2 linked regions of the Prosthecomicrobium sp. N25 genome follow. Each later gene encodes a partner of the first gene's protein in a complex. Links are inferred from orthologs where the notes say so. Each region holds a gene or a part of one and is shown on either strand. Other genes may lie near its edges.

Evidence for each region. The genes of interacting proteins can lie anywhere in the genome.
Region 2: the proteins of WBG79_RS05970 (region 1) and WBG79_RS14245 are in contact, whole or in part, in a crystal structure (PDB 3ZGX), measured with the Bacillus subtilis proteins. The link is inferred for Prosthecomicrobium sp. N25 from one-to-one orthologs.

The regions. Positions count from the first base shown.
Region 1 is NZ_JBBCAT010000001.1:1,316,789-1,325,589, reverse strand. Bases 2,641-6,616 are described here. They hold WBG79_RS05970 (chromosome segregation SMC family protein), read left to right. Parts: upstream 2,641-2,957; coding sequence 2,958-6,416; downstream 6,417-6,616. Other genes in these bases: WBG79_RS05975 (DsbA family protein), read left to right, coding at 2,641-2,903. Also shown: ade (adenine deaminase), read left to right, coding at 1-1,468; WBG79_RS05980 (DUF721 domain-containing protein), read left to right, coding at 1,488-2,045; more of WBG79_RS05975, read left to right, coding at 2,253-2,640; WBG79_RS05965 (AtpZ/AtpI family protein), read left to right, coding at 6,688-7,074; WBG79_RS05960 (F0F1 ATP synthase subunit A), read left to right, coding at 7,216-7,977; WBG79_RS05955 (F0F1 ATP synthase subunit C), read left to right, coding at 8,051-8,275; WBG79_RS05950 (F0F1 ATP synthase subunit B), read left to right, coding at 8,415-8,801. UniProt on the Bacillus subtilis protein: Required for chromosome condensation and partitioning.
Region 2 is NZ_JBBCAT010000001.1:3,130,996-3,133,802, forward strand. It holds WBG79_RS14245 (segregation and condensation protein A), read right to left. Parts: upstream 1,922-2,807; coding sequence 1,079-1,921; downstream 1-1,078. Other genes in the region: WBG79_RS14235 (ABC transporter ATP-binding protein), read right to left, coding at 1-338; scpB (SMC-Scp complex subunit ScpB), read right to left, coding at 370-1,086; nagZ (beta-N-acetylhexosaminidase), read right to left, coding at 2,015-2,807. UniProt on the Bacillus subtilis protein: Participates in chromosomal partition during cell division. May act via the formation of a condensin-like complex containing Smc and ScpB that pull DNA away from mid-cell into both cell halves.

The sequences.
Region 1 (8,801 bases):
CTCGATGTTCATCGACCCGCACGAGATCGCCAACGTGCTGGGGCTGCCGGGGGTCCGGCTGATGCACGACGAAGCGATGACGCTGCCGGTCAACGTCTTCGTGCAAATGCCGAGCTGCGTGCCCTCGGCGCCGGGGCTGGAGAACGCGGGTGCCTCGATCGGGCCGGCGGAGGTCGCCGAGGCGATGACCTGGCCCGGGATCGTCGGGCTCGGCGAGATGATGAACTTCCCCGGGGTGGCGGCGGCGGACGAGCGGATGCTCGGCGAGATCGCCTCGACCATGCGGGCGGCGAAGACGGTGGGCGGGCACTATGCCTCGCCGGACCTCGGCCGGCCGTTCCTCGGCTATGTGGCGGGCGGGCCGGCGGACGACCACGAGGGCACGCGTCTCCTCGACGCGGTGACGCGGGTGCGGCTCGGCATGCGTTCGATGATGCGGCTCGGCTCCGCCTGGTACGACGTGGCCAGCCAGATCAAGGCGGTGACCGAGCTCGGCCTCGACCCGCGCAACTTCATCCTCTGCACGGACGACAGCCATTCGGGCACGCTCGTCCGGGACGGCCACATGAACCGGGTGGTCCGCCACGCCATCGCGCAGGGCTGCCGGCCGATCACGGCGATCCAGATGGCGACCCTCAACACCGCCGCGCATTTCGGCCTGGAGCGCGAGCTCGGCTCGATCGCGCCGGGCCGGCGGGCGGACCTGATCCTGACCTCCGACCTCGTCGCCCTGCCGATCGAGACGGTCGTCGCGCGCGGCCGGGTGGTGGCGGAGAACGGCCGGCTCGCCGCCGAGATCCCGGCCTACCCCTACCCGCCGATGGCGCGCGGCACGGTCAGGCTCGGGCGGGCGCTGGCGCCCTCCGACTTCGACATCCCGGCACCCGACGGGGCGGCCGAGGTCGAGGCGCGGGTCATCGGCGTCATCGAGAACCAGGCGCCGACGCGGGCGCTGACGCGCCGGCTTCCCGTCTCGGGCGGTCTCGTCCAGGGCGACCGGGCCCAGGACGTCTGCCAGATCGCGCTGGTCGAGCGCCATCGGGGGCTCGGCACGGTGACCAACGGCTTCGTCTCGGGCTTCGGCTACGACCGGCCCTGCGCGGTCGCCTCGACGGTGGCGCACGACAGCCACCACATGATCGTGGTCGGCACCGACAAGGCCGACATGGCGCGCGCCGCCAACCGGCTCGGCGAGGTCGGCGGCGGGGTGGTGTGCATCTCGGAGGGGCGGGAGCTGGCGCTGGTCGAACTGCCGATCGCGGGGCTGATGTCCGACGAGCGGGCCGAGATCGTGGCCGCCAAGGCGGAGGCGCTGGTCCGCGCCATGGAGGCCTGCGGCTGCCGGCTCAACAACGCCTACATGCAGCATTCCCTGCTGGCGCTGGTGGTGATCCCGGAACTGCGGATCTCCGACATCGGCATCGTGGACGTCAGGACATTCGAGACGGTGCCGCTGTTCGTGGAGTGAGGACGGGCGGAGGCGGGCCTTGCATCCCGGGCCGACGGCGTCCATCGTCGCGCGCATGGACGACAGCCCCTCGCGAAGGCCGGGGCCGCGCGGGCCGAAGCCCGTGGCGGACCTCATCGCCGACCTGATGAAGCCCGCGGCGCGGCGGCGCGGCTTTGCGTCGGTCGACCTCGTCGCCTACTGGGCCGACATCGTCGGGCCGGCCTATGCGGACTGCACGCGGCCGGAACGGCTCTCCTGGCCGAAGCGGATCGAGGACGGCGGCGAGCAGGCCTACGAGCCCGCCACACTGACCGTCGCCTGCGAGGGCGCGAGGGCGCTGCTGTTCCAGCACGAGGCGGCCGACATCGCGCGCCGGATCAACGCGGTGTTCGGCTTCACGGCGGTCGGGCGGATCCGGATCGTGCAGAAGCCGGTCGTGCGCATCGAGGTGAAACGCGCGCCCGCGCTGAGGCCGCTCGGCGGTTCCGAGGAGGCGGCGCTGGCGGCGAGCCTGGACGGCATCGCGGACGAGGGGCTTCGGGCGGCGCTCGACCGGCTCGGCCGGGCCGTCAAGGGATCGCGCCGGCAGGTCTAGTCGGGCGCCCGATTCGCCGGCCGCTGACGAGGACGTGACGCTCCCGCCGGGCGGATCCCACCGTCTCGCCACAATCGTCCTGTTGCGTCCGGACGTCGTTCGGGCAAACTCGCGCCCGCGCGGCGGAGCCGTCGAGGACCCGCCCCGGTGCGAGTGGCCCGCCCAAGCGCGCCGACAGACCCGCGCCTTCGAGAAGGATGGACTCCCTTGGCCCTGACCCGCCGCCGCTTCCTCACGACCACCGCCGTCGCCGCCGTCGCGGTCGGCCTCCTCGGCACCTCGGCGTTCGACGCCTTCGCGCAGCAGGCGGTCGACATGGCCGAGCTCATGAAGCCGGGGCCGCTCGGCGAGAAGGCGCTCGGCAAGGAGGACGCGCCGGTCACGGTCATCGAATATGCCTCGATGACCTGCGGGCATTGCGCGGCCTTCCATAAGAGCGTCTACCCGTACCTCAAGTCGACCTACATCGACACCGGCAAGGTCCGGCTGATCCTGCGCGAATTCCCGCTGGATCCGCTTGCCGCGGCGGTCTTCATGCTGGCGCGCTGCGCGCCCGAGGACAAGTATTTCGACATGGTCTCGCTCTTCTTCGAGCAGCAGACCGCCTGGACCCGCACCGACCAGCCCGTCGACGCGCTCTTCAACCTGTCGAAGCAGGTCGGTTTCACACAGGATTCGTTCAAGCAATGCTTGACGAATCAGAGCCTTCTCGACGGAGTGAACGCCGTGAAGGATCGCGGGGCGGACAAGTTCAAGGTCAACGCGACGCCCACCTTCTTCGTGAACGGGCAGCGGGCGAAGGACTTCCAGTCCATCGAGGGCGTCGACAAGACGCTGGCGCCGTTCCTGAAGGGGTGACGTCGCCGCATTGACCGCCTGACGCGCGCGGGCCTTCCCCGGAGGGCCCGCGTTTTGCGTTTCGACAAGCTCCGCCTGGTCGGCTTCAAGACCTTCGTGGAACCGACCGACTTCATCATCGGCGACGGCCTGACCGGCGTCGTCGGCCCGAACGGCTGCGGCAAGTCGAACCTCGTCGAGGCCCTGCGCTGGGTCATGGGCGAGAACTCCTACAAGAACATGCGCGCGTCCGGGATGGACGACGTCATCTTCAACGGCAGCGGACGCCGACCCTCGCGCAATTCCGCCGAGGTGACCCTCTTCCTCGACAACCGGGAACGCCGCGCCCCGGCCGCCTTCAACGACTTCGACCACCTCGAGGTGTCGCGCCGGATCGAGCGCGAGGCTGGCTCGGTCTACCGGGTGAACGGCAAGGAGGTGCGCGCCCGCGACGTGCAGATGCTCTTCGCCGACGCCTCGACGGGCGCGCGCTCGCCGGCGCTGGTCCGGCAGGGGCAGATCGGGGAGCTGATCGCCGCCAAGCCGATTCAACGGCGGGCAATCCTGGAGGAGGCCTCGGGGATCTCGGGCCTGCACGGCCGGCGCAACGAGGCGGAGATGCGCCTGCGCGCGGCCGAGCAGAACCTGGAGCGGGTCGAGGACGTGCTGACCCAGATCGAGACGCAGCTCGAGGGGCTCAGGCGCCAGGCCCGGCAGGCCTCCCGCTACCGCCATCTGTCGGCCGAGATCCGCGCCGGCGAAGCCGCGATCGCCTACGTGAAGTGGGTGGCGGCGCGGGCCCAGCTCGCCGACGCGGAGACGGCGCTCGCGGCGGCGGAACGGCTCGTCGAGGAGCGCACGGAGGCGCAAGCCCGGGCCGCCCGGGACCAGGCGGTCGCCGCCCATGCGCTGCCGGCCTTGCGCGAGCGGCAGGCCGCCGCAGGGGCCGCGCTCCAACGGCTGCGGCTCGCCGGCGGGGAGCTCGACGCGGAGGAGCGACGCGCGCGCGAGCGGCTGGCGGAGATCGACCGGCGGCTCGTCCAGCTCGCCGAGGACCGGGCCCGCGAGGACCGGCTCGGCACAGAGATGGCGGAGGCGCTGCGGCTTCTCGACGACGAGGAGGCGGGGCTCCGGGCCGACCTGGAGGCGGCCTCGGAGGCGGCGGCCGAGTCCGACGGCGTCCTCGCCGACATGACGGAGCGGCTCTCGGCGTCGGAGCGGCGGGAGTCCGAGGCGCGCCGGGCGCTCGCGGAGGGCGCGGCGCGGCGGGGCGAACTGGAGCGGGCCGCGAACGAGGCGGCGGCCCGGGCGCGGCGGCTCGAGGAGGCGCGGGCGGCGGCGGCGCGGGAGCACGACGCGATCGCGGCCCGCCTCGCGGCGGCGGCGGACCCGGAGGTCCTGCGGGAGGCCTTCGAGGAGGCCGGCGCGCGCGCCGAGGCGGCGGAATTCGAGGCGGCGGAGGCCGAGGAGGCGACACGCGCCGCGCGGGAGGCCTCGGAAGCCGCCCGGGCGGCGCTGGCCGAGGCCGAGCGGGATGCGGGGCGGCTCGACACCGAGACGCGGACGCTGGCGCGCATGCTGGACGTGGGTCGCCTGGCGCTCTTCCCGCCCGTGCTCGAGTCCATCGCGGTCGATCCGGGCTTCGAGGCGGCGCTGGCGGCGGCGCTCGGCGACGACCTCGACGTGTCCGCCGATCCGGCGGCGCCGATCCACTGGCGGGAGCCGGGCGACCCGTCCGCGGATCCGGCCCTGCCGGCGGGGGTGACGCCGCTCGCCGCGCATGTGCGCGGCCCGGCGGTGCTGGCGCGGGGGCTGGCGCAGGTCGGGATCGTCGAGCGGTCCGAGGGCCGGCGCCTGCAGGGCAGGCTCGCGGCCGGGCAGCGGCTGGTCTCGCGGGAGGGCGACCTCTGGCGCTGGGACGGGCTGGCGGCGGCCGCGGAGGCGCCGACGGCGGCGGCGCAGCGGCTGGCGGGGCGCAACCGGCTCGCGGAACTCGAAGGCCTCGCCGAGGCCGCGCGGAGCCGCCTGGCCGAGCAGCGTGCCGTCTCGGAGCGGGCGCGGGCGGCGGTGGCGACGGCCGAGGCCCGCGAACGGGCGGCGCGCGACCAGGTGAAGGCCGCCCGGCGGGCCGCGGAGGCTCAGCGCGACGTGCTGGCCCGGGCCGAGCGGGAAGCGGCGGAGACCGGCTCGCGTCTCGCCGCGCGGGCGGCCGAGCGCGACCGGCTCGCGGGCGAGATCGCGGACCTGACAGCGGTGATCCGGCTGAACCGCGCGGCGCTCGAGTCGCTGCCGGCGACGCCGGGCCTGGAGGCCGCGCTGGCTGCGGCCGAGGCCGAGGCGGGGCGGGACCGGGCGACGCTGGCGGAGTTCCGCGCGGCCGCGCAGGGGCTGGCGCGCGAGGCCGAGATCCGCCGGCGGCGGCTCGACGCGATCGCGCGCGAGCGGTCCGGCTGGACGTCGCGGGCCGCCAACGCGGCCGCGCAGGTCGCCGTGCTGGAGCGGCGGCGGGAGGAGGCAGAGGCCGAGAAGGAGGCGCTCGCAGACCGGCCGGAGGCGATCGCCGAGCACCGGCAGGCCCTGGCGCGGGAAATCGGCAAGGCCGAGGCGGCGCTCGCCGAGGCGGCCGAGGCGCTGTCGGCGGCTGAGGCCGTCGCGGCGGAGGCGGACCGGCAGGCGCGGCAGGCGCTCGAGGGGCTGTCGCAGGCACGCGAGGCGCGGGGCCGGGCCGAGGAGCGCGCGGCCGCGGCCCGGGCGCGGGCGGCCGAAATCGAGCGGCACGCCGCCGAGACCTTCGAGGCGCGCCCGCAAGAGCTGCTCGACCTCGCCGGACTCGATCCGCGTGCGCCTCTCCCCGATCTCGAGGGGCTGGAGCGGCGGTCCGAGCGGCTGCGGCAGGAGCGGGAACGGCTCGGCGGGGTGAACCTCCGGGCGGAGGACGAGGCGCGCGACGTGGAGGCGCGGCGGGACGGGCTGGCGGCGGAGCGCGACGACCTGGTCGAGGCGATCCGGCGGCTCCGGACCGGGATCGCCAACCTCAACCGGGAGGCGCGCGAGCGGCTGATGGGCGCCTTCGAGACGGTCAACGGCCACTTCCGCTCGCTCTTCACCCACCTCTTCGGGGGCGGGACGGCCGAGCTGCAGCTCGTCGAATCGGACGATCCGCTCGAGGCGGGGCTGGAGATCCTGGCGCGGCCGCCGGGCAAGAAGCCGTCGACCATGACGCTCCTTTCCGGGGGCGAGCAGGCGCTGACCGCCATGGCGCTGATCTTCGCCGTCTTCCTGACCAACCCGGCGCCGATCTGCGTGCTCGACGAGGTCGACGCGCCGCTCGACGACGCCAACGTGGAGCGCTACTGCGACCTCCTGGAGGACATGCGCGGGCGGACCGAGACGCGCTTCGTGGTGATCACCCACAACCCGATCACCATGGCGCGCATGGAGCGGCTCTTCGGGGTGACCATGGCGGAGCGGGGCGTGTCGCAGCTCGTTTCGGTCGACCTCGACATCGCCGAGCGCTTCCTGGAGGCGAGCTGAACGCCGCAGCGCAGCATGTTCGACCAATTGCTCAGCGCGAGCGCGCCCCGCCAATTGGTCGCAGAAGGAAAAACATCAACCCGTTCAGCGGCTTGCACTTGGTATCCCTGTCCTTGACAGGCTCCTGACGGGAAACTATGGTGCCGCCGGCTTCGGGGTGGCGCCGCCCACGTTCCGACCACCGAGACGACCCGGTCGTGACACGCCCTCGCGGGGTCCCCGCAAGGACGGCTGCGGCCGGTTTCGAAGTGGACGGTTCGGATACGTCGTCATGACCGAGAAGAGACCCGGGGAACCGATCGACGAACGGCTCGAACGGCTCGAGGAGCGCCTGAAGGCGCACCAGAAGGCCGAGCGGGCGCGGGCGGAAAGACCGAGGTCGTCCTCGACGGGGTATGCGCTGGCGGTGCGGCTCGGGTCCGAGTTCATCGCCGCGGTGCTCGTCGGGGCGGGAATCGGTTGGTCCTTCGACCGTTTCGCCGGCACGGCGCCCTTCGGGATGATCGTGTTCCTGCTCCTCGGCTTCGCGGCGGGCGTGCTCAACGTCCTGCGCGCGCAGGGGGTGGTGGCGGAGGCGGGCGACCAGCTGCGGCAGCGCCGCGATCCGGGTCCCGGCGAGGGACCGGGCGACGGCGGGCCAGACCAGCGGGCCGGATAGGGGCCGGCCCTCGGGCCGGGCGATGATTTCCAGGCGTTCCCCCAAGGGCGCCGCGAGGTTCGACAGGCCGGCCGCGGCGCCTTCGTCGTGTCCGCCGGCCAGGATGGATGCCCCTCGGGGCGGAAGGACGAGGACGGAACGGTGAGCGCGAGCGACAAGGTCGACCCGATCCATCAATTCGGGATCAACAAGATCGTGCCGATCCACGTCGGCAGCCTCGACCTCAGCTTCACCAACTCGGCGCTCTTCATGGTCGTGACGGTCGCCGCCGCGACGCTGTTCCTGATGTGGGCGACGACCAGCCGGGCCCTCGTCCCCTCGCGCGGCCAGTCGGTCGCCGAGATGGCCTATGAGTTCGTGGCGGGCACGCTCAGGAGCGCCGCCGGCAACGAGGGCATGCGCTTCTTCCCGCTGGTCTTCTCGCTGTTCATGTTCGTACTGGTCGCGAACCTGTTCGGCATGGTGCCCTACTTCTTCACGGTCACGAGCCACATCATCGTCACCTTCGCGATGGCGATGCTGGTCATCCTGACGGTGGTGGTCTACGGCATCTACCGGCACGGCCTGCACTTCTTCGGCCTGTTCGTGCCGCACGGCGTGCCGGGCGCGCTGATACCGCTCGTCACCGCGATCGAGGTCATCTCGTTCCTCTCGCGGCCGATCAGCCTCTCGGTTCGTCTCTTCGCCAACATGCTGGCCGGCCACATCACCCTCAAGGTCTTCGCCGGCTTCGTCTTCTCGCTCGGCACGCTCGGCGGGCTGGGCATCGTGGGCTCGGTGCTGCCGCTCGCCATGACGGTGGCGCTGACGGGCCTGGAATTCCTCGTCGCCTTCCTGCAGGCCTACGTCTTCACCGTCCTGACCTGCATGTACCTCAACGACGCGATCCATCCCGGCCACTGAGGCCGGGACCGCGGCGCCTCCCCGATCCCGCGCGGATCGCTTCCCTCGAGACCCCCAAGAAGGAGCACTACCCATGGACGCTCAAGCTGCTGCCCTCATCGGTGCCGGTATCGCCTGCCTCGGCATGGGCGGCGCCGGCATCGGCCTCGGCACCATCTTCGGCAACTACCTGGCCGGCGCGCTGCGCAACCCGGCGGCTGCCGACGGCCAGTTCGGCCGCCTGATCTTCGGCTTCGCGGTGACGGAAGCCCTCGGCATCTTCTCGCTGCTCGTCGCCCTGCTGCTCCTCTTCCGTTGATCGGATCCGGGTCCCGAGATCCCGGCCGCCGGGCCTTCCCTGCGGCCGGCCGGGCCCGACCCGAGCGACATCGTCCGTAGCGTCCGCGGCGGGTCCCTGACCGGCCGGCCGGGCGCGTGATCCCATCCGGGGACAGACCATGGCTACGCCCACCCATACCACGGCCGAAGTCGGGCACGGCGGCGGCGAGGCGCATTCGGCCGCCTTCCCGCCGTTCGATTCGTCGACCTTCGCGTCCCAGCTCTTCTGGCTGGCGCTGACCTTCGGCGTCTTCTACTGGCTCCTGTCGACCAAGGTCATTCCCCGGATCCACAAGATCCTGGAGGCCCGGTCGGACCGGATCGCCCGCGACCTGGAGGAGGCCCAGCGCCTCAAGGCCGAGACGGACGCCGCGATCGCCGGCTACGAGCGGAGCCTCTCCGAAGCCCGCCGCAAGGCGCAGGGCATCGCCGCCGAGAACCGGGTGGCGCTGACGGCCCAGATGGACGCCCAGCGGGCGGCCGCCGAGGAGTCCCTCGCGGGGAAG
Region 2 (2,807 bases), 1.8 Mb from region 1 along the record:
AACATGAGCCCGACGCCGCGCCGCTCCGGCGGCAGGAAGGCCTTGGGGCCGCTCACCTCCTGGCCGTTGATCAGGATGCGCCCGGCGCTCGGCTGCTCCACCCCGGCAGCGAGCCGCAGGAGCGTGGTCTTCCCGCAGCCGGACTGTCCGAGCAGGCACAGCACCTCGCCCGGCTCCACGTCCAGGCTGACCCCGTCGACGGAGACGACGCCGTCATAGGCGTGCCCCACCGCCTCGAAGGTGAGGCGCGCCGCGATGGTGGCGGCGGCCTTGGCCCGCGGCCCGGCGGGGCGCGACGTCCTGAGCGCGGCCCCGGGGCCGGCCTCCCGATCGCTGATGCTCACGCCGCGGGGCTCTCCATTGCCGATCTCATTCCTCGTCCTCCGGCGGCACCCCGCCGCCCTCCTCCGCTTCGAACAGATCGGCGAGCTCGGCCTCGTCGATCGGGTCCTCGTCCTCGCCCAGGCCCTCCGGATCGCCCGGCACCGGCACGTGGAAGCCCGGCGGCACGTGGCCCTCGATCAGCCCCGCGCCGCGCAGCTCGTCGAGGCCGGGCAGGTCCTGGATCGACTCCAGGCCGAAATGGACCAGGAACGCCTCTGTCGTCCCGTAGGTGATCGGCCGGCCCGGCGTGCGGCGGCGCCCCCGCATGCGGATCCAGCCGGCCTCGAGCAGGACGTCGAGCGTGCCCTTCGACATGGACACGCCGCGGATCGCCTCGATCTCGGCCCGGGTCACCGGCTGGTGATAGGCGATCGTGGCGAGCGTTTCCAGCCCGGCGCGCGGCAGCCGTCGCGTCTCGTGGGCCTCCCGGCTCATCAGCCAGGCGAGATCCTCGGCGGTGCGGAACATCCACTTGCCGGCGACGCGGACGAGGTTGACCCCGCGCGTGGCGTAGTCGGCCGCGAGAGCGGCCACGAGCCCCGGGACGTCGGCGCCGGCCGGAAGCCGCGCCGCCAGCGTGTCCTCGTCGAGCGGCTCGGCGGACGCGAACAGGATCGCCTCGGCCATGCGCAGGGCCTCCCGGTCGACCGTGGCAGCCTCCGGCGCGGGCGCGGACGCGGGGGCGGGACCGTCCTCAGCCATCGTCGGCCCTGCCGCCGTCCGGATCCTCCGGCGCTTCCTCGCGGCGGGGCCGGATGTAGAGCGGCGCGAAGGGCTCCGCCTGCCGGATCTCGAGCCGGCCCTCCCTGACCAGTTCGAGGCTCGCCGTGAAGGAGCTGGCGATCACGGTGGCCCGCATCTCGGGGCTCATGTAGCGCGCCAGGAAGCTCTGGATCGGCGTCCAGTCGCCGATCCGGCCGATCAGCCGCTCCAGGATCTCGCGTGCGTCCGCCAGCGCCCAGACGCTCCGCCGGGCGACGCGCACCGCGGTCACCATCTGGCGCTGCCGCTGGCCCGCATAGGCGGAGAGGAGATCGTAGAGGCTCGCCGTCCAGGTGTCGCGCCTGAGGAGCGCGATCGGCTCCGGCGCGCCGCGCGCGAAGACCTCCCGGCCGAGGCGGTTGCGGTTGACGAGCCGCCCGGCCGCCGCCCGGATCGCCTCCAGGCGCTGCAAACGGAAGGCGAGCGCGGCCGCGAGCTCCTCGCCCGAGGGCTCGTCGTCGGCGGCGGGGCTCGGCAGCAGCAAGCGCGATTTCAGGTAGGCGAGCCAGGCGGCCATCACCAGGTAGTCGGCGGCGAGCTCGAGCCGTGTCTTCCGCGCCGCCTCCACATAGGCGAGGTACTGGTCGGCGAGCGCCAGGATGGAGATCCGGGCGAGGTCCACCTTCTGCGACCGGGCGAGCGCCAGGAGAAGATCGAGCGGCCCCTCGAAGCCGGCGACGTCGACGACCAGGATCGGCTCCTCGCCCTCCGCGCCGGCCACGGCCCCGCGTGGCGGGGTCGACCAGTCCTCCTCCGCCGGGGGCAGCGGAAACAGGGACGGCTGGGTGGCCTCCGGCGCGGCGGCCGGCCCGCTCTCACCCTCGCGCTCCCCGTCTGCGGACAACGGTTCCTCCAGGCGGCGCCGGCCTCAGGCGACCGAGGCGCCCATCAGGCGGTCGAACTCCGCGCGCGCGGCGGCGACGTCGAACGGCGCGGGTGACTTGCGGAAGGCGAGCGCCCGGCCCGTGCGCACCGCGGCGGCCCCGGCCAGCGGCCGGCACGCGGCCGCCACCGCCTTCATTTCCGCGAGGTCTCCGTTGCAGTGAAGCACGAGGTCGCACCCGGCGTCGAGCGAGGCGCGCGCATTCTCGCCCGGGGTGCCGGCCAGCGCCTTCATGGAGACGTCGTCCGACATCAGCGCGCCCGCGAAGCCGAGCCGCCCGCGGATGATTTCCTCCACCACGTAGCCGGAGGTCGTCGCCGGATTGCGCGCGTCGAGGGCCGTGTAGACCACGTGCGCCGTCATGCCGAGCGGCATCTCGGCGAGCGCCGCGAAGGGCGGGAAGTCGGTGGCCTCGAGGACGTCGCGCGAGGTCTCGACGACGGGAAGCTGGTGGTGGCTGTCGACACCGGCCCGGCCGTGGCCGGGGATGTGCTTGACGACCGGCAGCACGCCGCCGGCCAGCAAGCCCTCGGCGGCCGCACGCCCGAGCGTCGCCACGACGCCGGGCTCGAGGCCGTAGGCGCGCGCGCCGATCACGTCATGCGCCCCCTCGACCGGCACGTCGAGAACCGGCAGGCAGTCGACGTCGATGCCGACGGCGGCGAGGTCCGCCGCGATCAGCCGCGCGCCGAGCCAGGCCGCGCGGCGCCCGGTCTCCGGATCGCGGGCGAACAGGTCACCGTAGGCGCGGCCGGTCGGATAGGCCGGCCAGTGCGGC